One region of the Sinorhizobium sp. 7-81 genome, then DNA from elsewhere that is predicted to be linked to it. Evidence: predicted binding sites of a transcription regulator. Region 1 holds the regulator's gene; each other region holds the start of a gene.
What was found. Region 1 encodes PhoB, which activates phosphate uptake and scavenging genes when phosphate is short. Its sites were predicted from a motif close to TGTCATNNANCTGTCAT; they were not measured.
Positions count from the first base shown of each region.

Region 2: the regulator PhoB is predicted to act here: its motif matches at 2,484-2,500, upstream of QN224_RS18480 (NAD-glutamate dehydrogenase).
Region 3: the regulator PhoB is predicted to act here: its motif matches at 4,009-4,025, upstream of QN224_RS14875 (UDP-2,3-diacylglucosamine diphosphatase).
Region 4: the regulator PhoB is predicted to act here: its motif matches at 2,635-2,651, upstream of QN224_RS29365 (alpha-D-ribose 1-methylphosphonate 5-triphosphate diphosphatase).

Region 1 is NZ_JASKLT010000001.1:472,681-478,361, reverse strand. Features, by position in the region: gene QN224_RS02315 (aspartate aminotransferase family protein) at 1-245, opposite strand, end outside; gene QN224_RS02310 (GcrA family cell cycle regulator) at 661-1,179, shown strand; gene phoB (phosphate regulon transcriptional regulator PhoB) at 1,257-1,940, opposite strand; gene phoU (phosphate signaling complex protein PhoU) at 2,146-2,859, opposite strand; gene pstB (phosphate ABC transporter ATP-binding protein PstB) at 2,927-3,742, opposite strand; gene pstA (phosphate ABC transporter permease PstA) at 3,756-5,060, opposite strand; gene pstC (phosphate ABC transporter permease subunit PstC) at 5,057-5,681, opposite strand, start outside.
Region 2 is NZ_JASKLT010000005.1:115,108-120,788, forward strand. Features, by position in the region: gene QN224_RS18480 (NAD-glutamate dehydrogenase) at 1-2,260, opposite strand, end outside; gene pdxY (pyridoxal kinase PdxY) at 2,543-3,424, shown strand; gene QN224_RS18490 (carbonic anhydrase) at 3,498-4,139, shown strand; gene QN224_RS18495 (lytic transglycosylase domain-containing protein) at 4,209-5,030, opposite strand; gene QN224_RS18500 (aspartate-semialdehyde dehydrogenase) at 5,207-5,681, opposite strand, start outside.
Region 3 is NZ_JASKLT010000003.1:478,875-484,555, forward strand. Features, by position in the region: gene QN224_RS14860 (ABC transporter permease) at 1-614, opposite strand, end outside; gene dgcA (N-acetyl-D-Glu racemase DgcA) at 818-1,801, shown strand; gene QN224_RS14870 (MFS transporter) at 1,753-2,973, opposite strand; gene QN224_RS14875 (UDP-2,3-diacylglucosamine diphosphatase) at 3,113-3,958, opposite strand; gene QN224_RS14880 (NADP-dependent malic enzyme) at 4,134-5,681, shown strand, end outside.
Region 4 is NZ_JASKLT010000017.1:40,037-45,717, reverse strand. Features, by position in the region: gene QN224_RS29380 (sugar ABC transporter permease) at 1-70, opposite strand, end outside; gene QN224_RS29375 (ABC transporter ATP-binding protein) at 67-1,269, opposite strand; gene phnF (phosphonate metabolism transcriptional regulator PhnF) at 1,733-2,527, shown strand; gene QN224_RS29365 (alpha-D-ribose 1-methylphosphonate 5-triphosphate diphosphatase) at 2,687-3,829, shown strand; gene phnG (phosphonate C-P lyase system protein PhnG) at 3,860-4,342, shown strand; gene phnH (phosphonate C-P lyase system protein PhnH) at 4,339-4,971, shown strand; gene QN224_RS29350 (carbon-phosphorus lyase complex subunit PhnI) at 4,972-5,681, shown strand, end outside.

The DNA of each region.
Region 1 (5,681 bases):
CGGCGGGCCAGGCTTTCCTGCCCGGGAACCTCGTAGAGGTTGGAAAGATGCCAGACCTTGTCCGCCTGCGCCTTCAGCGCCTCGACGAGGTGCGGATGTGCATGGCCAAGCGAGTTCACGGCAACGCCTGCGGCAAAATCGAGATAGCGCGAGCCGTCTTCGGCGATAAGCCAGACGCCCTCGCCTCGCTCGAAACGCAACGGCGCGCGCATATAGGTGTCGTAGAGCGGCGTTGTTGCGGCCATGGCGAACTTCTCCTTCCGTCCTGTTGGCATCGATATCGGCTGATCGCGTCCGATAAAAATCAAAAATGCCGCCTTTCGGCGGCGCAGGCACTATTCCTATTTCGCACTGCAATGTCAACAAAACCAAGGCTTGCAACGGCCCTGAAGGCTTAGATTCCGACGTGCGAAAAAACGTCCGGCGAGGGCTTGCAAAAATGCAACGGCCAGCGAGCAAGTTGGGGAAAACCCCGAAATCGATTCGGCGCGATTCCCGCGACTCTTGCCACGGAGTCACCCTGCCAGTAGGTTAATATTCAATTACTAGACGCATGCGGCGGACCTAGTCACCAAAAGAGTTATCGCGTTGCAGCTCCGGAGTTTTTCCGGAGCATGGTGATGGATTCTGCCATCCAACGCCGAGAACGGAGAGTGCAGAATGAACTGGACTGACGAGCGGGTGGAGAAACTGAAGAAGCTGTGGTCGGAAGGCCTGAGCGCCAGCCAGATCGCGGCACAACTGGGTGGCGTCAGCCGTAATGCCGTCATCGGCAAGGTTCACCGGCTGAGCCTGCCGGGGCGGGCCAAGGCCGGCGGCGCGACCACTGCCGCACGCCCGAAGCGCACCACTTCCGCTCCCCGCGCGCCGAATTACGCCGCGCGTGTCACAACCCGCACCGTCACCCGCACCGCTGGTGCCACCGTGCTCAAGGAAGAGATCGAAGTCGATCTCGTCGCGGATCAGGACCTCGAACACGCACCCAATGTCGTCGTTCCGATGTCCCGCCGCCTCGGCCTGACGGAGCTCAGCGAGCGCACCTGCAAGTGGCCGATCGGCGATCCTTTGAAGGAAGAGTTCCATTTCTGCGGCAATGACTCGCCGGAATCGTCGCCTTATTGCAGCTATCACACGCGGCTCGCCTATCAGCCTTCCGGCGAGCGCCGGCGGATGCGCTGATCGGTCTTGCGAACGCAAATGAAAAGGGGCCTAAAGGCCCCTTTTTTATGCATGCAGAAACCGGACAACAGCGGCCTTCAGCTTTCAAGTGAATAGCCGGCACCGCGCACGGTGCGAATGACATCGGGCATGTTCGAAAAGTTCAGCGCCTTGCGCAGACGACCGACATGCACGTCCACTGTGCGTTCGTCGACATAAATGTCATGACCCCACACGCCGTCGAGAAGCTGTGAACGGGAGAAGACGCGCCCCGGCGAGGACATCAGGAACTCCAGCAGCCGGAACTCCGTCGGTCCGAGCCGAACCTCGCGGCTGCGCCTGTGGACCCGGTGCGTCTCGCGATCGAGCTCGATGTCGCCGCAGCGCAAGAGCGTCGAAAGTACCTCGGGCTTGGCGCGCCGCAGCATCGCCTTCACCCTTGCCATCAGTTCCGGCGTAGAGAACGGCTTGACGACATAGTCGTCCGCGCCGGTGGCGAGACCACGAACCCGCTCGCTTTCCTCGCCGCGCGCAGTCAGCATGATAATCGGCAGGCGCTCCGTTTCCGGCCTCTGCCGCAGCCGGCGGCAAAGTTCGATGCCGGACACTCCGGGCAGCATCCAGTCGAGGATCAACAGATCGGGCAACCGCTCCTGAAGGCGGATTTCAGCCTCGTCTCCACGCAGGATCGTATCGACGTCGAATCCTTCGGCCTCGAGATTGTAGCGCAGGAGGACGCTCAGCGCCTCCTCGTCCTCGACAACAGCGATCTTCGGCAACATTCGGTCATGCTCCTTCCCACGCGCGGGTGCCGTCATGCCACCGCGGCACAATACGGGCGCGAATACTCGCGACCGGGACAAGATTAACGCATGCACCTGCGCATGCGGGTATCGGGCGCCCTAGATCGTTTCATTGAAACAGTGAAACGACCTAAATCTCTGAACGACGCAACTCCGGACGAAAAACCGTTGTCCTGGAATTGCTCTAGTCCGTCACGGAGCCCAGCGACGACGTCGTGTCGTCCTTCGGCCGTTCGCCTTGCGGCTGAGCACCCGTCGCCATGTAATAGATCGTTTCGGCGATGTTGGTCGCATGGTCGCCGATACGCTCGATGTTCTTGGCGCAGAAGAGAAGATGCGTGCACGGCGTGATGTTGCGCGGATCTTCCATCATATAGGTCAGCAACTCGCGGAAAAGCGACGTGTAGATCGCGTCGATCTCTTCATCGCGCTCGCGGATGCTGTTCGCCTTTTCCGGCGAACGGGAGGCATAGACGTCGAGCACTTCCTTGAGCTGGACCAGGGCCAGCTCCGCAAGATGCTCCAGGCCACGCGCGAGCTTGCGCGGAATGCCGGATCCGGCGACCGCGATCACGCGTTTGGCGGTATTCTTGCCGAGGTCGCCGACACGCTCCAAATCGGCGGCGATCCGGATCGACCCCATGATCTCGCGGAGATCCGACGCCATTGGCTGACGCTTGGCGATGGTGACGATCGCCTTCTCGCCGATCTGACGCTCGGCGTCGTCGAGGATCGCGTCGTCCGAAATCACCTTCTGCGCCAAGGCCAGATCCGAGTTCACCAGCGCCCGGACAGAGTCCGCCACCATCTGCTCGGCAAGCCCGCCCATCTCGGAGATCCGGCGCGTGAGATATTTCAACTCCTCGTCGAAGGCGGACATTATGTGTGCATGAGTCATTTTCGTTTCCTCAAGGCGCGCGCTGTTCTGGACGGACCTTCATCGATCGTAAGGGTTGGAAACCGCTTTAGCCGAACCGACCCATAATATAGTCCTGCGTGCGCTGATCATCCGGATTGGTGAACATCTTGTCGGTGTCGTTCTCCTCGACGAGATTGCCGAGGTGGAACATGGCGGTGCGTTGCGACACACGCGCGGCCTGCTGCATCGAATGGGTCACGATCACGATCGTGAAATTCGCACGCAGCTCGTGAATGAGCTCCTCGACCTTCGCGGTGGCGATCGGATCGAGCGCCGAGCAGGGCTCGTCCATCAGGATCACTTCGGGGCTGACCGCAACGGCGCGCGCGATACAGAGGCGCTGCTGCTGACCGCCGGAGAGGCCGGTGCCCGGCTCTTGCAGCCGATCTTTGACCTCATTGAAAAGGCCCGCCTTTTGCAGGCTCGTTTCGACGACCTCATCGAATTCCGCTTTCGTGCGGGCGAGACCATGAATACGAGGACCGTAGGCGACGTTCTCGTAGATAGATTTCGGGAACGGGTTCGGCTTCTGGAACACCATGCCGACACGGGCGCGCAGTTCCACGACATCGATGCTCGGATCGTAAATATCGTCCTCGTCGAGCGTGATCTTGCCGGTCACCCGGCAGTTCTCGATCGTATCGTTCATGCGGTTCAGCGTGCGCAGGAACGTCGACTTGCCGCAGCCCGATGGACCGATCAGGGCTGTCACGGTGTTTTCACGGATGTTGAGATTGACGTCGAAGAGCGCGCGCTTCTCGCCGTAATAGACCGACACATCCTTGCCGATCATCTTGTAGGGCACCGTGTTCATTTTCAGGTCCAGAGCCTTTTCCACTGCAGCTTCCGACATCATGTTCATAGTCCTTACCCCACTACCAGCGGCGCTCAAAGCGACGCCGCAAGAGAATTGCGCCCAGGTTCATGAAGACCAGGAAGATCAAGAGAATGATGATCGCCCCGGACGTCCGCTCGACAAAGGCGCGCTCCGCCTCGTTCGCCCACATATAGATCTGCACCGGGAGGGCCGTGGACGGCTCCAGCGGCGATCCCGGAAAATCAACCACGAAGGCGACCATGCCGATCAACAGCAACGGCGCGGTTTCGCCGAGGGCGTGCGCAAGGCCGATGATCGTTCCGGTCAGGATGCCAGGCATGGCAAGCGGCAACACGTGATGGAAAATCGTTTGCATCTTCGATGCGCCGAGACCGAGCGCGGCGGAACGGATCGACGGTGGAACGGCCTTCAGAGCCGCCCGCGTGGCGATGATGATCGTCGGCACGAAACCGCCGACGAGCGCGGCCGAACGCGGCAAGCCGGCGAAATTTATAAAGACGGCGAGGCCGAGAAGGCCGTAGACAATTGACGGTACGGCCGCGAGGTTGTTGATGTTGACTTCGATCAGGTCGGTAAGCCGGTTCTTTGGTGCGAACTCCTCGAGATAGATCGAGGCGGCCACGCCGATCGGCAGCGACAGAACCAGAACGATCAGCATCATGTAGAGAGAGCCGATCAGGGCAACGCCAACGCCCGCCGCTTCCGGACGGCTCGATGCGCCGAATGTGAAGATACCCGTGTTGAAGCTCGTCTTGAGTATGCCGGCATCGGCGAGCTCGTTCATCCAGGCAACCTGCTGGTCCTTGACCTTGCGATTGGTTTCAGCGACCGACAGGTCGATCTGGCCCTTGAAAGCGGAATCGATGTTCGCTTCGGCAAGCAGCGTCACCGGCACCGTTTTGCCGATGATCGACGGATCCGCGACGACGATGTTGCGCAGCTGCGTGCGTGCGCTGGCGGAGATCATATCCGTCGCCTGCTTGACCAGAGGCCGCTTCGTCGCGTCGAGCCCGAGTTGCTTAACGAGCGCATCGCGAACGAGCAACGGATAGTTGGCCGTCATCAGCTGCTTGGCGTCGGTCGCGCGCTCGTTTTTAGGATCGATGACCTTTTCCGAAAACTCGATCGGCAGCGTGATCGTCGTCTGCAGGAATGCAGTGTAGCCCTTCGAAACGACCGTCGTGACGAGGACCGCGAGGAAGAACAGACCGAGGACGATGGCGCTGATGCCATAGGCCCGGAAACGGCGCTCGGCAGCATAGCGGCGCTTGATACCGATATCGCGGCGGGTTTCGGCAGGACGGGTCGAGACCCTTACCGTCGGGGAAGCAAGGTCGGTCATTCGTACTGTTCCCGATATTTGCGCACGATATAGAGCGCGTATATGTTGAGGCAGAGCGTGATGACGAAGAGCGTGATGCCGAGCGCGAACGCGACCAACGTCTGTGGCGACGTGAATTCCAGGTCACCCGTCAGCTGGTGAACGATCTTCACCGTCACCGTCGTCATCGGCTCGAAAGGCGTCAGTTGCATGCGCGCCGCCACGCCCGCTGCAAGCACGACGATCATCGTCTCGCCAACCGCGCGTGACGCCGTCAGAAGCAGCGCACCGACAATGCCGGGCAGTGCGGCCGGCAGGATGACCTTCTTCACCGTCTCTGAACGCGTTGCCCCAAGTCCGAGCGAGCCGTCGCGCAATGCACGCGGAACCTGCGTGATGATGTCATCGGAGAGCGACGATACGAAGGGGATCAGCATGATGCCCATGACGATGCCAGCAGTCAGTACGCTCTGCGCCTGGATGAAGTTCTGGTAGTTGCCGGTGAGGAGGCCGTTCAGTTGCGTCGAGATATCGCGCAGGAACGGTCCGACCGTGACGAGCGCAAAGAAGCCGTAGACGATCGTCGGGATGCCGGCGAGCACTTCGAGGAGCGGCTTCGCCGTCGAACGCAGCCGCGGGCTT
Region 2 (5,681 bases), on a different contig from region 1:
GCCTGCCGTCCGCGTCTTTCTGGAAATAGTTCGTCCGGAGCGTAGACTGGATCACGTTTACATAGCGGCGCAGGATCTGGTCCTCGTCGAGGCTCGGCACGGCCGAGAGCGCCTCCTCGATGGCCGAGAGTAAGGCGTTGCCTTTCTTCGTCCTCGCCCTCGCCTCGATCTTCGGATCCATGCGCGTCGCAAACAGCCGGAAGATGTCGGCGGCGATCGCCGGATGCTTGTTCATCGTGTCGGCGATATAGCCCTGCGAATAGGTAATGCCCGCCTGGCGCAGATAACGGGCATAGGCGCGCAGCACCGTGACTTCGCGCGCGGTGAGGCCGGCAAGCAGGATCAGCCGGTTGAAGGTGTCGTCCTCGATCGTGCCGTTCCAGGAAGCCAGAAACGCCTCTTCGAGCGCCACACCGGTCTTGGCGAGATTGAGCGCATGTCCATCGCGGTGGACCAACTCCATGTCGTGCAGCACGACAAGCCGCTGTTCTTCCGCATGCCCGCTGACGCCGATGTCGTAGGTCTGCTCGCTGATGACGCGGAACCCGAGATTTTCAAGGAGCGGCACCCGACGCGAGAGCGAGACGGGATCTTCCGCGTGGAAGATCTTCAGTTCGAGCGTGTCCGGCCGTTCTTTCTGCTTATGATAGAACGAGATGCGGATTGGGTCGTCGCGCCGGCAGGCGGCGATGTCCTGAAGATCGTCATAGGCTTCAGCCGGCGTGAAGGCCGCCTGATAGGCTTCGCCGACCGAGATCTCGATGCCGTCCTTGCGCGCAAGCAGGTTGAAGCGGTCGGTCCAGCGGGTGACGATGCTGCGAACCGCCTCCTCGAGCTTGGCCTGCGGAACGCGCGGCGTCTTCCCGCCATAGCGGCCGATAATGAAATGGACGCGCGCCAGCCCGCCTTCGGGGAAAGCGGGATAATAGGCAGAAACGCGACCGTCATAGACCGTTCTCAAATAGTTGCCGATCTTCTCGCGGACGTCCGAATCATATTGCTCGCGCGGCACGAAGACGAGGACCGAGACGAAACGGTCGAAATGGTCGATGCGCGGCAGCACGCGGATGCGCGGCCGGTCGCTGAGCTCGTTGATCTGCTCGCAGAACGCAGCCAGCAGCCCGACGTCGATCTGGAAAAGATCGTCACGCGGATAGGATTCCAGCGTGTTCGCCAGCATCTTGCCCGAATGGCTCTGGGGATCGTAGCCGAAATGATCGATGATCTTTTCGATCTTGTGTCTCAGCAGCGGTATTTCGGACGCCTGACGCGTATAGGCCGTCGACGTGAAGAGGCCGACGATGCGCAGTTCCCCGATCACGTTGCCGGAGGTGTCGAAGCGCTTGACGCCGATGTAGTCCATATAGGCGCGGCGGTGGACGAGGGATTTCACATTGGCCTTGGTGACGATCAGGAACTCCGGCCCTTCGAGGAAGGCGAGGATCTCTGGCGTCGTCAGCACGGCGTCCTTGCCCTGGCGCAATACCCGGACATCCGGATTGGAGAGAAGGCCGAGGCCCCTGCCCTTGCCGCGTTCGACCGTCGCCTTCTCGCCCTTGCCGGAATAGGTGTATTCCCGCATTCCGAGGAACGTGAAATTGCTGTCTCTTAGCCAGCGAAGGAAAGCGAGCGCCTCGTCACGATCGCTCTTCTTGCGCGAAGCATTGTAGTCTTCCAGTTCCTTCATGGCCTGGTTGAGCAATGTCGTCATCGCCGGCCAGTCGTGAACGGCTTGATGGACCTGGTCCAGCACGTCGGTGATGCGCTTGCTGAGCTGGCGCGCTTCGAGCGGTGCGAGCTTGTCCAGGTGAATCTGGATATGGCTCACCCGGTGCGCCGGATCGCTTTCCTCATCCGGATCGTACGCCTTGATGGGCTTGCCGGGTTCCCTGACGAGAATGGGATGGATTGCGAGATGGATGTCGCGGTGCGTGCTCGTCACCTCGCCCATGATCGAGTCGTAGAGGAAGGGCATGTTGCGTTCGGTGATGGCGATGATCGAGACGTCCGTGCCGCCGGGCGCAACGCCCGGCACGGTTTCGACCGAAACCTGCGGCTTGCCTCCGTCCCAGCGTGCGAGTTCGTTGCGTGCATGTGCGGCGGTCAATGCCAGCATGTCGGCGGTGTAAAGATCTAGGTCGTCGTTGCTCGCCCCGCCGAAGAGGATCTCGGGCGCCAGCGCCTCGGCGCCGATCTTCTCCGCAGCCGCCTTGGCCGCGTCGATATGCCTGTCCCGCTTCGGATTGTATTTCACGCCCATGAACTGTCTCCCCGTACGTGATAGATGAACCTATCAGAACCATGGCCAATGGCGACCGTTTTATGCCCGTTTTCGGCAAAATCGAGCTGAATTTTGGAGAAATTCGCGCGATTTCGACCTAAATCCATTTAAATCGAAGGCGATTTTGCAAAAATTGCTCGAAAAACGGTGGAAACGCACGAAAACGCCGAAGCCCGGTTTCGGGCATCTCTGGCATCCGCTGTTGACAGGCCGGTGACAGTCGGGCGATCACACCTCGATTCGAAGGAATGGGATTGCCCGATGCCCGAAACGCATGCCGCACCCGGCGCCGTCATCGTTATTTCAAGCCATGTGGTTCGCGGCACCGTCGGCAACCGGGCCGCGGTCTTCGCGCTGGAGACGCTCGGGCACCGCGTCTGGGCCGTGCCGACGGTGATATTGCCGTGGCATCCGGGCCACGGCCCTTCGACACGGGTGACGATCGCCGATCAGGAGTTCCAGTCGATCATCGAGGATCTCGTCAATGCGCGTTGGACCGGCGAGGTGCGGGCGGTTCTCTCCGGGTACCTGGGTTCGCCCGGCCACGTCGAAGGCGTTGCTGAGCTCGTGACGGCATTACGTCAGCGCAATCCAGATCTTGTATACGCCTGCGACCCGATCATCGGCGATGGCAACGGCCTCTATGTCTCTGCCGAGATTGCCGCCGCCGTTCGCGACCGGCTGCTGCCGCTGGCGACACTGGCGACGCCCAACCGCTTCGAGCTTTCGTGGCTTGCCGGTGCCGCGCTTGAAACGAATACGGCGATTCTCGATGCGGCACTCGGTCTCGGACCGTCACGCGTGCTGGTGACCTCGGCGATCCCGATGATGAGCGGTGGCACCGGCAATCTTTATCTGTCGGGCAGCCATGCGCTGCTCGCCGAACACCGGTTGATCGACAATCCACCGAACGGCACCGGCGATCTGCTCGCCGCCGTGTTTCTGGCGCGGCTGCTTCAGGGGCTTTCGGAAGAGCGGGCGCTGCAGATGGCGACCGCCAGCGTATTCGAGATCATCGCGCGCACGGCGAAGCGCGGCGCCGACGAGCTGACGCTCGAGCAGGATGCCTCGAGCCTCGCAACGCCCATGGCCATGGTGCAGATGCGGCGCCTCTTGCATCCAGGCCAGGTGCGGCGGAGATAAAGAAGTATTCACGCACAGCCATTGCGTGGCATCGTGGATTGATGTGTCGGCAGCATTGGGGTAACCGATCGATATGCAGCACTTTCCGGATCATCTTCTGAACGGCTACCGCAACTTCATGAGCGGTCGTTTCAACGAACAGCAACAGCGCTATCGGACACTCGCCGAAAGCGGTCAGAAGCCGAGGACGATGGTCATTGCCTGTTGCGACTCGCGGGCCGCGCCGGAAACTATCTTCGATAGTGGCCCCGGAGAACTCTTCGTCGTTCGCAACGTCGCCAACCTGATGCCGCCTTATGAGCCGGACGGGCATTATCATTCGACGTCGGCCGCCCTCGAATTTGCCGTCCAGTCGCTCCGCGTCAGCGACATCGTCGTTATGGGGCATGGGCGCTGCGGCGGCATCAAGGCGGCACTCGATCCGGACGCCGAGCCCCTATCCCCCGGCGATTTCATCGGCCGCTGGATGAACCTGCTGAAGCCGGCCGCGGAACAGATCCAGAGCAACGAATTCATGACACAGGCGGAACGGCAACGGGCGCTCGAACGGGTGTCGATCCGGAATTCGCTTGCCAACCTGCGCACCTTCCCCTGTGTCCAGATTCTCGAGGCGAAGGGCAAGCTGCAGCTTCATGGCGCCTGGTTCGATATTTCAACCGGCGAGCTTTGGCTGATGGACGCCAAGACCGGCGATTTCGCCCGACCGGGCATGTAATCGGGCCGGGCATGCAAAAAGCCCGGTCCTTTCGGACCGGGCTCGAAATCCATATTCTGTTGGTCGCGATCAGTCGCCGTCTATCTCGGCGCCGATGATGGCGATCGCCTGCTGGTACACGCTGGCGGCGTTCCATCCCTGGATCGCACCGTAGTTGACCTCGCCCGGCTGATAACCGCCGCCCGGCTGCCATCCATGGCCGCGCAGGAAGTTGGCGGTGGAGGCGAGTGCGTCCGCCTTGGAGCGGACCATGTCGACATGGCCGTTGCCGTCTCCGTCCACGCCGTATTTCAGGACGTTCAGCGGCAGAAACTGCGTCTGGCCGATCTCGCCATGGGCAGCGCCCCGCGCAGCGGGGCTCAGATCGCCGCGCTCGACAAGCTGGAGCGCTGCGTAGAGCTGGTTGGTGAAATAGTCGGAGCGGCGGCAGTCGTAGGCGAGCGTCGAGACGGCCGAGAGCGTGTGTTCCTTGCCCAAGAAGGAACCGAAGCCGGTTTCCATCCCCCAGATCGCAATCAGCGGTCCCGCCGGGACGCCGAAGCGCTGTTCGATGCTGGCAAACAGCTTGGCGTTCTGTGCCCGCATCTTCTTGCCGCGCGAGATGATCGCCTGACCGCCACGCTTCTGCATGAACTGGTCAAGCGAGAGCTTGAAGCTCTTCTGGCCGCGGTCCGCGCGGATGGTCGCCCTGTTATAGGAAACGTTGGAGAGTACCTGGTCGAGTACCGCCCTGCTGATGCCGTTGCCGGCGGCTTCCTGCTTGAACTCAGCTACCCAGGCCGCAAAGCCGCTCCCGTCATTGCCGCATTGAGCCGCCGCGGCGGCCGTGGGAAGGATTGCCGTCGAAACCAGGGCCGCAAGCCCCGCCGCTACGCACTTTGCCCTGTGCATGAAATACCCCGTCATTGCCCGAACAATCGCTTGTCTTCAATTACTGGTCCCGCGTCGCGGGATGCTAGTCATGTTTCACGTGAATCCGCCCAATACCGGCGGAAGAACCCAATGCGAAGCCCCGCGGGTCCTTGGCGGACCGGGCGGGGCTTTGCTTCAGTCCCGAGCGGGGCCGGTCAGGCGGCCTGCTTGCGGGGCTTGACCAGACCGCGATTGACGAGCAACTCGGCGATCTGGATGGCGTTGAGCGCGGCGCCCTTGCGCAGGTTGTCGGAGACCACCCACATGTTGAGGCCGTTCTCGACCGTGGCATCCTCGCGGATGCGCGAAATATAGGTCGCGTCTTCGCCAGCGCATTCGTAAGGCGTCACGTAGCCGCCGTTCTCATGCTTGTCGACGACCAGGCAACCCGGCGCTTCGCGCAGGATCTCGCGCGCCTCGTCTGCGGTGATTTCATTCTCGAATTCGATATTGACCGATTCCGAATGGCCGATGAAGACCGGGACGCGCACGGCCGTGCAGGTCACCTTGATCTTCGGATCGAGCATCTTCTTGGTTTCCGCCAGAACCTTCCACTCTTCCTTGGTGTAACCGTCTTCCATGAACACGTCGATGTGCGGGATGACGTTGAAGGCGATCCGCTTGGTGAAC
Region 3 (5,681 bases), on a different contig from region 1:
CCGAAGGACCTGAGCTGGAAGGCGCCCTGCTGGGCAATGATGGCGCCGATCAGAAACGACATGAGCGTGATGATCGGCACCGCCATGACGCCCATGCGGTCGATCTGGTGCACGATCGCGGCGGGCGAGACGCCCGCATGACGCCCGAGCTTCAACTGAGCGCCGCGGACGGCGGAGCCGAGGATGAACATCGCCGCGACCGTGTCGGTCCATATAGACACGGTTACCTCGCCGATCGGCGCAAACAGCCGCTGGAAAAGCGGAAGTCTCGTGGTGTCGCGTTCCGGGGAGCGCAACTTTTCCGGCAGCGCCTGCACCAGCTCGACATAACGCTGGCCGCCGCTCGCGAAATGCACGTCCGCGCCGGCCTCGCCCGCAATGCCGTTCATGAACCGGCGGATGATCCAGGCCCCGGCCGTATCCATCGCCGTAATGCCGGAAAAATCGAACTCATATCGCCCGCCGGAAGGACGCCCAAGCTTCTTCAGCTTCGCGGCCATCGCCTCGGCTGTCTCATGCCGCCAGTTGCCGCTAAAGACGTAACGCTTGCCTTGCTCCCTCGCGCTCTCGTCGAGCGTGACATCTGCAGCGATCTTGGATGGAGAACGCGTCACGTGATCCTGGTCTTCCCGGTTGGCCTTTGCACAATTCCTTAAACCAGATTCGATTTAAGGACAAAATCGTGCAGAAATTCAAAGTCGTACAGCGACCTTTGTGCGGCTGAAAAGATACACTGTCCAATGCGCTTCTAAAATGCAGAACGTCATAGCGGGTGATGGCGGTGATGTCATCAATAAGGCCCGGCGGAGAAGATCCAATGCCACATTTCCTGACAACAACCGTCCAACACTTTCCGATCGCCGGTGTTTTCACGATTTCTCGCGGCTCGAAGACCACCGCGAGCGTCATCGCCTGCCAAATCAGCGACGGCGAGGTAACCGGCTGGGGCGAGTGCGTGCCCTATGCCCGCTATGGCGAATCGCTCGAATCGGTTCTGGCCGCGATCGAGGCGGTTCGTCCGTCGATCGAGAGCGGATTGACGCGCGCTGAGCTGCAGAAGGACATGCCGCCCGGCGCCGCTCGCAATGCGGTCGACTGCGCTCTCTGGGACCTGGAGGCGAAACAAAGCGGCACGCCCGCCTATGCACTGGCCGGCATCGCTGCTCCGGTCCCGCTGACGACCGCCTACACCCTCTCCCTCGGCGAACCGGAAGAGATGATGGCGCAGGCGCAAAAATACGCGCATCGCGCGCTGCTGAAGGTGAAGGTCGGCACGGCGGACGACACGTCGCGCATCCGCGCCGTCCGCCAAGGGGCGCCGGAGAGCCGCATCATCCTCGATGCGAACGAGGGCTGGACGGAGCACAATCTCGCCGCCCATTTTGCAGCTTGCGCGGAAAACGGCATCGCTCTCGTCGAGCAACCGCTGCCGGCAGGCCGGGATCAGGCGCTCGCTTCGATCACGCGCCCGGTTCCGCTCTGCGCCGACGAAAGCGTGCATGGGACCGATGACCTCAAAAATCTTGCCGGACGCTACGATGCGGTCAACATCAAGCTCGACAAGACAGGCGGATTGACCGAAGCACTTTGCATGCGCGCCGCGGCCGAGGCGCTCGGGCTCAAGATCATGGTGGGCTGCATGGTCGGCAGCTCGCTTGCCATGGCGCCGGCAATGCTCGTCGCTCAGGGCGCCGATTTCGTCGATCTCGACGGTCCGCTCCTGCTTGCGGAAGATCGCAAGCCTGGCCTGCGCTACGAAGCTTCTCTCGTCTTTCCGCCTGAGGCCAGCCTCTGGGGCTGAAGATACCAGCCGGCAAAGGCGAAACAGCAGCCGATGAGGGCGACCGCCGACATCGAATAGAAGCCGTCGACGCCGAACCAGGCATAGAAATAGCCTGACAAGAACGTGAAAATCGCCGTGAAGAAGCCGGTGTAGAAGAAATAGAGGCCTTGGGCCGAAGCCTCCTGCTCTTCCGCGACCCTCTCCACCAGCTTGTGCTGCATGCCCGTATGCATGATCGCATAGGTGAAGGCGTGGAAACACTGCAGGACGAAATAGCCGGAGAAGCCGAGATCCATCGGGAAGATCAGCCAGCGCACGACGGCAAGCCCACAGCCGGAGAAGATCATCGCCCAGACGCTGAAGCGTCGGATGATGGCCTTGGCGAAAACGAACATCAGCACTTCGGCTGCCACGCCGGCGCTCCAGAGCGCTCCGATCTGCGTGCCGCTGTAGCCGATATGCTGCCAGTAGATGGCCGAGAAGGCGAAGAGCATCGCATGGCTGCTGTTCACCATCGTGACGCCGATCAGGAGCAGTTGCAGGTCGGGCTGGCGCAGCGATTGCGGCGGTGGCTCGGTCAGCGCAGTGATCGGCGACGGACGTCGCGGCCGGCCGACCCGCGGCGCCAAAAGGGCCATCAGGACCATAAGTCCGAAGCCAGCGGCCATCGCCGGCAGCACCATTGGACCGCCAAATCTGCCGATCATCCAGCCGCCAAGCATGGTCGCACCGATGAAGGCCACCGATCCCCAGACGCGCATGTGAGCATAATCGAAGCCCCAACGCCTCACGCCCGAAAGCGCGATCGCTTCGACGATCGGCACATAGGGCGAATAGACCGCAGATTGCAGCGCATAGATGATGAGCACGGGCCAGAAGCTGTGCGCATAGAAAAGAACGAAGGCCGTCACGAGCGACAGAACGGCTGACCAGATTAGCACGATCACCCGTTCGCCGATCCTATCCGCAAGCAAGCCCGCGAGCGGTGCCGTGATGACGCGAATGAACATCGGCACGGCGAGAACGACGCCAATCTCGAAGTCGGTCATCGACAGCGTGCTGAGCCAGACCGGAAAATACGGCATGGCAAAGCCGTTGACGATCAACGGCGCACAAAAAAGCAGCGCTATGCGGAGCGCGAACTTGCGCGGCGGAGGCCCCACGTTCGGGGGCGCGGATGAGGGAATCATGGAGTGACCTGATGGCTGTGCGTCATCTCTAGCACAACCGCGTCGCCGCTCACCATAAGCTAGTTTTCGCCACAGGTGCGTCTCGGAAAAAAGCGAGGGAAAAACTTGCCCTCGCATTCGGGCCCGCGCCTCTAAAGGGTCAGGCGGCCTGTGGCGAGAGGACCTGCGCCAGCATCTTTTCGGCCTCGCTCGAGCTTTCCACCTCGGCCAGGCCGCCACCCATCCGGTGCCAGGTGATAAGCTCCATCCTGCCGTCGTAATGCTCGGCGATCGCCGTGCAGCTTTCGACCCAGTCGCCGGTGTTGATGTAGCGGACGTCACCGATCTCCTCGATCACCGCGTGATGAATATGGCCGCAGATGACTCCCTGTGCGTCGTGGCGCCGCGCCTCCTCGGCAACGACCTTTTGGAACTCGCCGATGAAATTCACCGCATGCTTGACCTGCAGCTTTGCCCAGGAGGAGAACGACCAATAGGGCATGCCAAGGCGACGGCGAATCGCCGCCAGCCCGATGTTGATGGCGATCGCCATGTCGTAGGCCCAGTCGCCGAGATAGGCGAGCACGCGCGCATTGCGCACCACGACGTCGAATTCGTCGCCGTGCAGGACGAGATAGTTACGCCCGTCGGCGCCCTTATGCATATGGCGCTGCGCCACCTCGATGCCGCCGAAATGCACGCCGGGAAAATCCCGCATGAATTCGTCGTGATTGCCGGGAATGTAGATGATGCGGGAGCCTTTGCGCGCCTTGCGCAACAGCTTCTGGACAACGTCATTGCAGGGCTGCGGCCAGTACCAGCTGCGCTTCAGGCGCCAACCGTCGACGATATCCCCGACGAGGATGATCGTTTCCGCCTCGTGATGGCGCAGGAAATCGAGCAGGTAGTCGGTCTTGGCTGCCTTGGAGCCCAGGTGGACGTCGGAGATGAAGAGCGTCCGCAGTTTCCGAACCGAGTTCTGTTGGGATACCGATGCCGCGGTCATGCGAGCCTCGTCTTGGTTGAGCCTTTTGAACCCGTCAAAATCAGACTCGTGTTTCAGGAAGATGACACGGGCTGTGCTGCGACAATCCGCGCGCCGCAAAAGAACCGCGGCGAAAACTGTACGCCGCCCGCAATTCATGCCAAAAGGCCTCGACCAAGAAAGAGGAATGCAAGGCATGAATACGGGCGAAAAAGCGAAATCCCAATCGGTTCCGGCGAGCGGAGATATCGACCAGCAGGCACTTTTCTTCCACCGCTATCCTCGCCCGGGCAAGCTTGAAATCCAGCCGACCAAGCCGCTCGGCAACCAGCGCGATCTGGCGCTGGCCTACTCGCCCGGCGTCGCCGCGCCCTGCCTCGCCATCAAGGACAATCCCGAGACAGCCGCCGATTTCACGGCGCGCGCCAATCTCGTCGCGGTGATTTCCAACGGCACGGCCGTTCTCGGCCTCGGCAACATCGGCCCGCTCGCCTCCAAGCCGGTCATGGAAGGCAAGGCCGTGCTCTTCAAGAAGTTCGCCGGCATTGACGTGTTCGACATCGAGATCGATGCTCCGAGCGTCGAGCGCATGGTCGACGTCATTTCGGCCCTGGAGCCGACCTTCGGCGGCATCAATCTCGAGGACATAAAGGCGCCGGAATGCTTCGAGGTGGAGCGGCGCCTGCGCGAGAAGATGGAGATACCGGTCTTCCATGACGACCAGCATGGAACCGCGATCATCGTCGCCGCCGCCGTTCTGAACGGCCTCGAACTCGCGGGCAAGGATATTGCCGAGGCGAAGATCGTCGCCTCCGGTGCGGGCGCGGCGGCGCTCGCCTGCCTCAACCTGCTCGTCACGCTCGGCGCCAAGCGGGAGAATATCTGGGTCCACGACATCGAGGGCCTTGTCTACAAGGGTCGCGAGGCGCTGATGGACGAGTGGAAGGCCGTCTACGCACAGGAGAGCGACAACCGCGTGCTCGCCGACAGCATCGGTGGGGCCGACGTCTTCCTCGGTCTTTCGGCGGCCGGCGTCCTCAAGCCCGAACTGCTCGCCCAGATGGCCGAGAAGCCGCTGATCATGGCGCTTGCCAACCCGACGCCCGAGATCATGCCGGAAGTTGCGCGCGCGGCACGCCCGGACGCGATGATCTGCACCGGCCGGTCGGACTTCCCGAACCAGGTCAACAACGTTCTCTGCTTTCCGCACATCTTCCGCGGCGCGCTCGATTGCGGTGCGCGCACGATCAATGAAGAGATGAAGATGGCGGCCGTTCGGGCAATCGCCGGACTGGCGCGCGAGGAGCCTTCCGACGTCGCCGCGCGGGCCTATACGGGCGAAACGCCGATCTTCGGACCCGACTACCTCATCCCCTCGCCGTTCGATCAGCGGCTGATCCTGCGCATCGCTCCGGCTGTTGCGAAGGCGGCGGCCGAAAGCGGTGTCGCGAGCCGCCCCATCCAGGATTTCGACGCCTATCTCGACAAGCTGAACCGCTTCGTCTTCCGCTCCGGATTCATCATGAAGCCGGTCTTCGCGGCGGCCAAGAACGCTACGAAGAACCGCGTCATCTTCGCGGAGGGTGAGGATGAACGGGTGCTGCGTGCCGCCCAGGTCCTGCTTGAGGAAGGCACCGCCAAGCCGATCCTGATCGGCCGTCCGCAGATCATCGAGACGCGTCTTCGGCGCTACGGCCTGCGAATCCGTCCGGATGTCGATTTCGAGGTGGTCAATCCCGAGGGA
Region 4 (5,681 bases), on a different contig from region 1:
CCCTGCGGGCTGCAGCGGCGTCGGTCCGAATGCCGGCTTCTTGCGGCGCCGTCGGGGACGCGACGGTCATTGCACGCGCTCCTTCATCCGCAGCACCTTTGCATCGCTTTGGTCGCCGCCCCGCAGCCTTCGGCCATCGGCGGCGAACATGAGCAGCCGGTCCGGCTTGACGCCGAGATGCAGGGTCTGGCCCGGGGCGATATGCGGCGCGCGCTCGGCCAGCAGCCGGGCGACGACCGGCTGCTCCATTCCAGGAACATTCAGATGGACGAAGAGGTCTGACCCCATGTGCTCGACGAGCCGCACCGCACCGGTGAGCACGTTCAAGCCGCCGGCATCGACGAGATGGAACGCCTCCGGTCGAATGCCGAGGGTCAAGCCTGTGCCATGAGCCGCGTCCGCGGCAACAGCGAAGGTCGTGCCGGCTACGTCGACCAGCGCGCCATCTCGCAGTTTCCCATCAAGCATGTTGATCTTGGGCGAGCCGATGAACTCGGCGACGCGGCGATCGTCCGGATCGGCATAGATCTGCTGCGACGGAGCGACCTGCAGCAACTCACCGTCGAGCATCACCGCCACCCGGTCCGACATGGTCATCGCTTCCGACTGGTCATGGGTCACATAGACGAAGGTGACTCCGAGCCGCTGGTGCAGTTCCTTGATCTCGGCGCGCATCTGCACCCGGAGCTTCGCATCGAGGTTGGAGAGCGGCTCGTCCATCAGGAAGACGGCGGGCTTACGCACCATGGCGCGGCCGACAGCAACGCGCTGCCGCTGGCCGCCAGACAGCTGACCGGGCTTGCGGGCGAGCAGATGGCCGATGCCGAGCGCCTTGGCGGTACGCATCACGTCGAGCTCGATCTCTGCCGCTGTCGCCTTGGTTCCGGGCAAGAAGCGGCCGAGCAGCGGCAGGCGCTGCCAGGCCGAGAGCCGCCGCATTCTAAGCGGCACGCTCATGTTCTCTTGTACGGTCATGTGCGGGTAGAGCGCGTAGGACTGGAAGACCATGGCCACGTCGCGCTTCTTCGGACGAACGCCGTCGACGAGGCGATCGCCGATCGCCACGCAGCCGGCGGTTTGCACCTCGAGTCCGGCGAGGATGCGCAGCAGCGTAGACTTACCGCAGCCTGATGGTCCCAGCAGTGTCAGAAACTCACCATCGGCAATGTTCAGCGAAACCTCGCGCAGAACGGACGTCGCGCCAAAAGATTTGCCAATGCGTTCGAAGCGGATGCCGCTTTTAGAACCCGTTATGGATCGCTTGTACATTTGAGACTTCATTCGTTCCTTGGATTAAGGAATGGGCGGCTTTAATTCCGTGGTATATACCTCATAAATACATGGTATAAACCTCTTTGAGGAGGACACATACGGGACATTTGTGAACGGTTCATGACAAAAAGGCGTACCGAATGTCAGATTCAGGACAGCCGAGACGAGGCAAATGATGAGGCGCGTTACGGCGGCCACCTACGGTCGAGGCGTATCCTCCCGTCCCCATGGTTGCACTGCTTGCCATCGACGTAGGTACAGCGGCTCGGGTTTCAGATCCCGCCAACGCGCTCACGCTGGTCGGGCCATTGCTTCCGGCGACCACAATTCCATTTTGGGGGCGCGCCAATATGCGTTCGGACCAGCTTATTAAATTGATCACTGTCGATGGGCGGCTTCGTGGTTTACACCTCTTGTGTATATGGTATAAACCTCGCTAAAGGACACGTAAGGGCGATTCATGACAAAAAGTCACACGGAATCTGGACTGAATGAGATTCAGAACGGCAAGGTCGAGGCGAATGAAGAGGCGCGCGAGGACGGCTCATCAACGTCGCTGTGGCGGCAGATCGAAACGACGCTCAAGGATTGGATAAGCTCTGACCGCTATCCGCCGGGATCGCAATTGCCGCCGGACCGACAGATCGCTGAAATAGTCGGAGCGAACCGGCTCACGGTGCGTCGCGCTCTTTCATCCTTGGCGCAACAGGGCGTACTGAGAATTGAGCACGGCGTCGGCACCTTTGTGGAACGCCGCATTCAGTACAACTTCGGTGAGCGGGTACGGTTCAATAAGAACCTCAAAGCCAATAGCTTTGCGCCAAGCCGTAAGATCGGTGGCATAAAAATCATCGAGGCAGATGAGCGGATTGCCGAAAAACTTGAGATCGATGTTGGCATGGCGGTCATTCGGGTCGAGATTGTTGGTCATGCCAGCAATGTTCCGATTGGTGTCGGCTCCAAATATTTTCCTTATCTCAGATTCCCGAATCTGATGCCCGTGTTTGAAAAAACACAATCGTTCTCCGAAGCCTTCCGTCATTTCGGCGTCGAAGATTACGTCCGCAAATACACCAATGTCATTGGTCGCATGCCGACGCCTGCCGAGGCGCGGGCCTTGCGGCAATCGAACATATCCGTGGTCCTGGCCTACGAGAGCGTTGACGTCGATCTCGAGGGTAGACCGATTTCCTATCAGGAGGGCTGCTTCAGCGGCGACCGCGTCATGTTTTCGATGGAAAACGATATGCCGTGATCGAGAAATTATCCGCCTACACTCAGGCCCAATCGAAGTTCCACTTGGCCGACTCCAGCCAGCAATCGTTCTATCAGTCGTTCTGACGGGAACGCCAGAACTCCCATTGTCACCTAACCGCCGTCCTCCCACGGAAACGGCTCTGCAGAGAGATCGTCAATGACCATGAAATTAACAAACGCCCGGATCGTGCAGGTCGATCGTGTTCTCGAAGGCAACCTGGAAATCCAGGCCGGCTTGGTGTCGTCGATCGATAGTGAACGGGTGAGCCAGATTGATGTGCTCGACTGCGAAGGCGACTTCCTGCTGCCCGGCCTGATCGACCTCCACACCGACAATGTCGAACAATTCATGTTTCCGCGCCCGGGCGTCAAATGGCCCGCACCGCTCGCTGCGGTGCTTGCACACGATTGGGAGTTGCTCGGCAGCGGCATCACGACCGTGCTCGATGCGCTCGCGCTCGGCGACTACGATAGCGGCGGTGTTCGCCCCGCCATGGTGAACGCGGTGACCGCAGGGCTGGCGCAGGCGCGTGCAGCCGGTCTTCTCAAGGCCAACCACTATCTTCACTTCCGTTGTGAACTCTCCGATCCGGCCCTGTTACCGGCCGTCGAGCGGCACATCGACAATCCTGCCCTCAGGCTCGTCAGCATGATGGATCACACGCCCGGCCAGCGGCAGTGGCACAATCTGACGCTTTACCGCGAGTTCCGGCGCAAGAAGAACGCCCGGGTCTGGACAGAAGACGAGTTCGCACTTTACATCGCCGAGCGCCGCGAGCACCAGCAGCAATATGTCCCGCCGAGCCGTTCGACCATTGGGCGTCTCTGCAGCGAGCGTAATATCCGCGTCGCCAGCCACGACGACACGACAGCTGCGGACGTCGATCAATCTCATGCCGACGGCATCACCATCAGCGAGTTTCCGACGACGGTCGAGGCGGCGAGGCGCGCCCGCGACCTCGGTATGAAGATCGTCATGGGCTCGCCCAACGTCATCCTCGGCGGGTCGCATTCTGGCAATGTCAGCGCGATGGAGCTTGCCGACCGTGGTCTCCTCGACGTGCTCACCTCCGACTACGTGCCGGGAAGCCTGCTGCACGCCGCATTTGCGCTCGCGGGGAAGGGCTTCGATCTCCCCGAGGCGGTCGCCATGGTGACGAAGAACCCCGCTGACTTGCTTGGTTTTACCGATCGCGGCCGCATTGCTCCTGGCCTTCGCGCCGACTTGATCCGGGTGCGTCTCATCGACGGCGTGCCGGTGATCCGCAACATCTGGGTCGCCGGGCGTCAGTATCTCTAACGGGTTCCCCAAGCCCAAAGGATTTAAATTATGAACTCAATTAGCAAGATGGAAGCGGAACAGGCTGCCATCGCGCAGCGCTCCGACTGGCTCGGCATCCTGTCGCGCAGCATCGGCGGTGAACTCGAAGCCTTGGCGACCGACCTGACCTCCGGATTGGCATTCGAATGGCTGAGAGCCCCCCACGTCGGCTTGGTGATGGTGCGCGGTCGCGCGGGCGGCACTGGCAACATGTTCAATCTTGGCGAGATGACCGTGACCCGCGCATCGGTACGGCTTGAAGACGGCACTGTCGGGCATGGCTACGCACATGGCCGCGACAAGCGCCACGCAGAACTGGCAGCGATCGTCGATGCGCTGCTGCAGCGGCCGGACCGTCATGACGAGATCATGGCAAGGGTGATCGCGCCGCTGCGCCAAAAAGCCGAAGCACGGCGTCTCGAACAGAGCCGCAAGGCCGCAGCCACCAAGGTCGAGTTCTTCACCTTGGTTCGTGGGGAGAATCCGGCATGACAATACAATCTTCAACATCCTTGCGCGCCGTCACCTCCTACGATGCTTCGCTCAAACCCGGCTTTATCGATCCGGTCTTCGATGCCCAGGCGGTCTTTCGCGCAAGCCTGCTGGCGACCGCCTATCCCGGCCGCGTCGTGTCGCTTGATCGCAGCTTTACGGCTCCAAGGCCATTCAGCCCTGCAACCGCGGCGCTCTGCCTGACGCTGATGGATTTCGAGACGCCGACCTGGCTTGACCACCAGACGTCATGCACCGAAGCAGCCCAATGGCTGGGCTTCCATTGCGGCCTTGCCGTCGCCGAGGGTCCTATGGCAGCTCGCTTCGCTGTCGTCACCGATCCGCTGATCATGCCGCGCCTCTTCGAGTTTCATCCGGGCAACGTCGAATATCCTGATCGCTCGACGACGCTGATCATCCAGGTTCCGTCGCTTACGGAGGGACCTCCGACCGCCTGGACCGGCCCCGGCATCAAGACGTGTGCGAGCGTCGCCATTGCCGGACTGCCTTTTTGGTTCTGGTCCGACTGGGATCTGAATCGGGAACTCTATCCGCGCGGCATCGATGTTTTGTTCACGAACGGCAATGCCCTGATCGGCTTGCCGCGCACAATCACAGTGGAGGCTTAAATGGCTTATGTTGCCGTCAAGGGTGGCGAACAGGCCATCCTCAACACCCACAGGCTGATCTCCGAGACCCGCCGTGGCGATCAGGCCCTTGCCGAACTGACGCTTGCCCAAATCAGCGCGCAGTTCGGCCTTGCCGTCGACCGGGTGATGGCGGAAGGCTCGATTTATGACCGCGAGCTTGCCGCCCTTGCTCTCAAGCAGGCGCAGGGAGACATGATCGAAGCGATCTTCCTGCTGCGCGCCTATCGCACCACACTGCCCCGCATCGCCGCGTCCGAACCGGTTGACACATCGGAAATGGCGATCCGCCGGCGCGTCTCGGCGACCTTCAAGGACATTCCGGGCGGTCAGGTGCTCGGACCCACCTACGACTTCACCCATCGGCTGCTCGACTTTGCGCTCGCCACCGAAGGCCAGGAACGACCACAGGCGGCACTCGCTGCTGCACCGCTGGATGAGGAAGTTCCGCGGGTGATCGATCTTCTCGACAGCGAAGGGCTGATCGAAGAGGAGAGCGATGACGGCCAGGAGGAGGTCTTCGATCTCACCCGCGAGCCGATGAGCTTTCCGGCTGGCCGCGACCAGCGCCTGCAAAACCTGGCGCGCGGCGACGAGGGTTTCGTGCTTGGCCTAGCCTATTCTACCCTGCGCGGCTATGGGCACAACCATCCCTTCGTCGGTGAACTGAGGCTTGGTGAAGTGATGGTCGA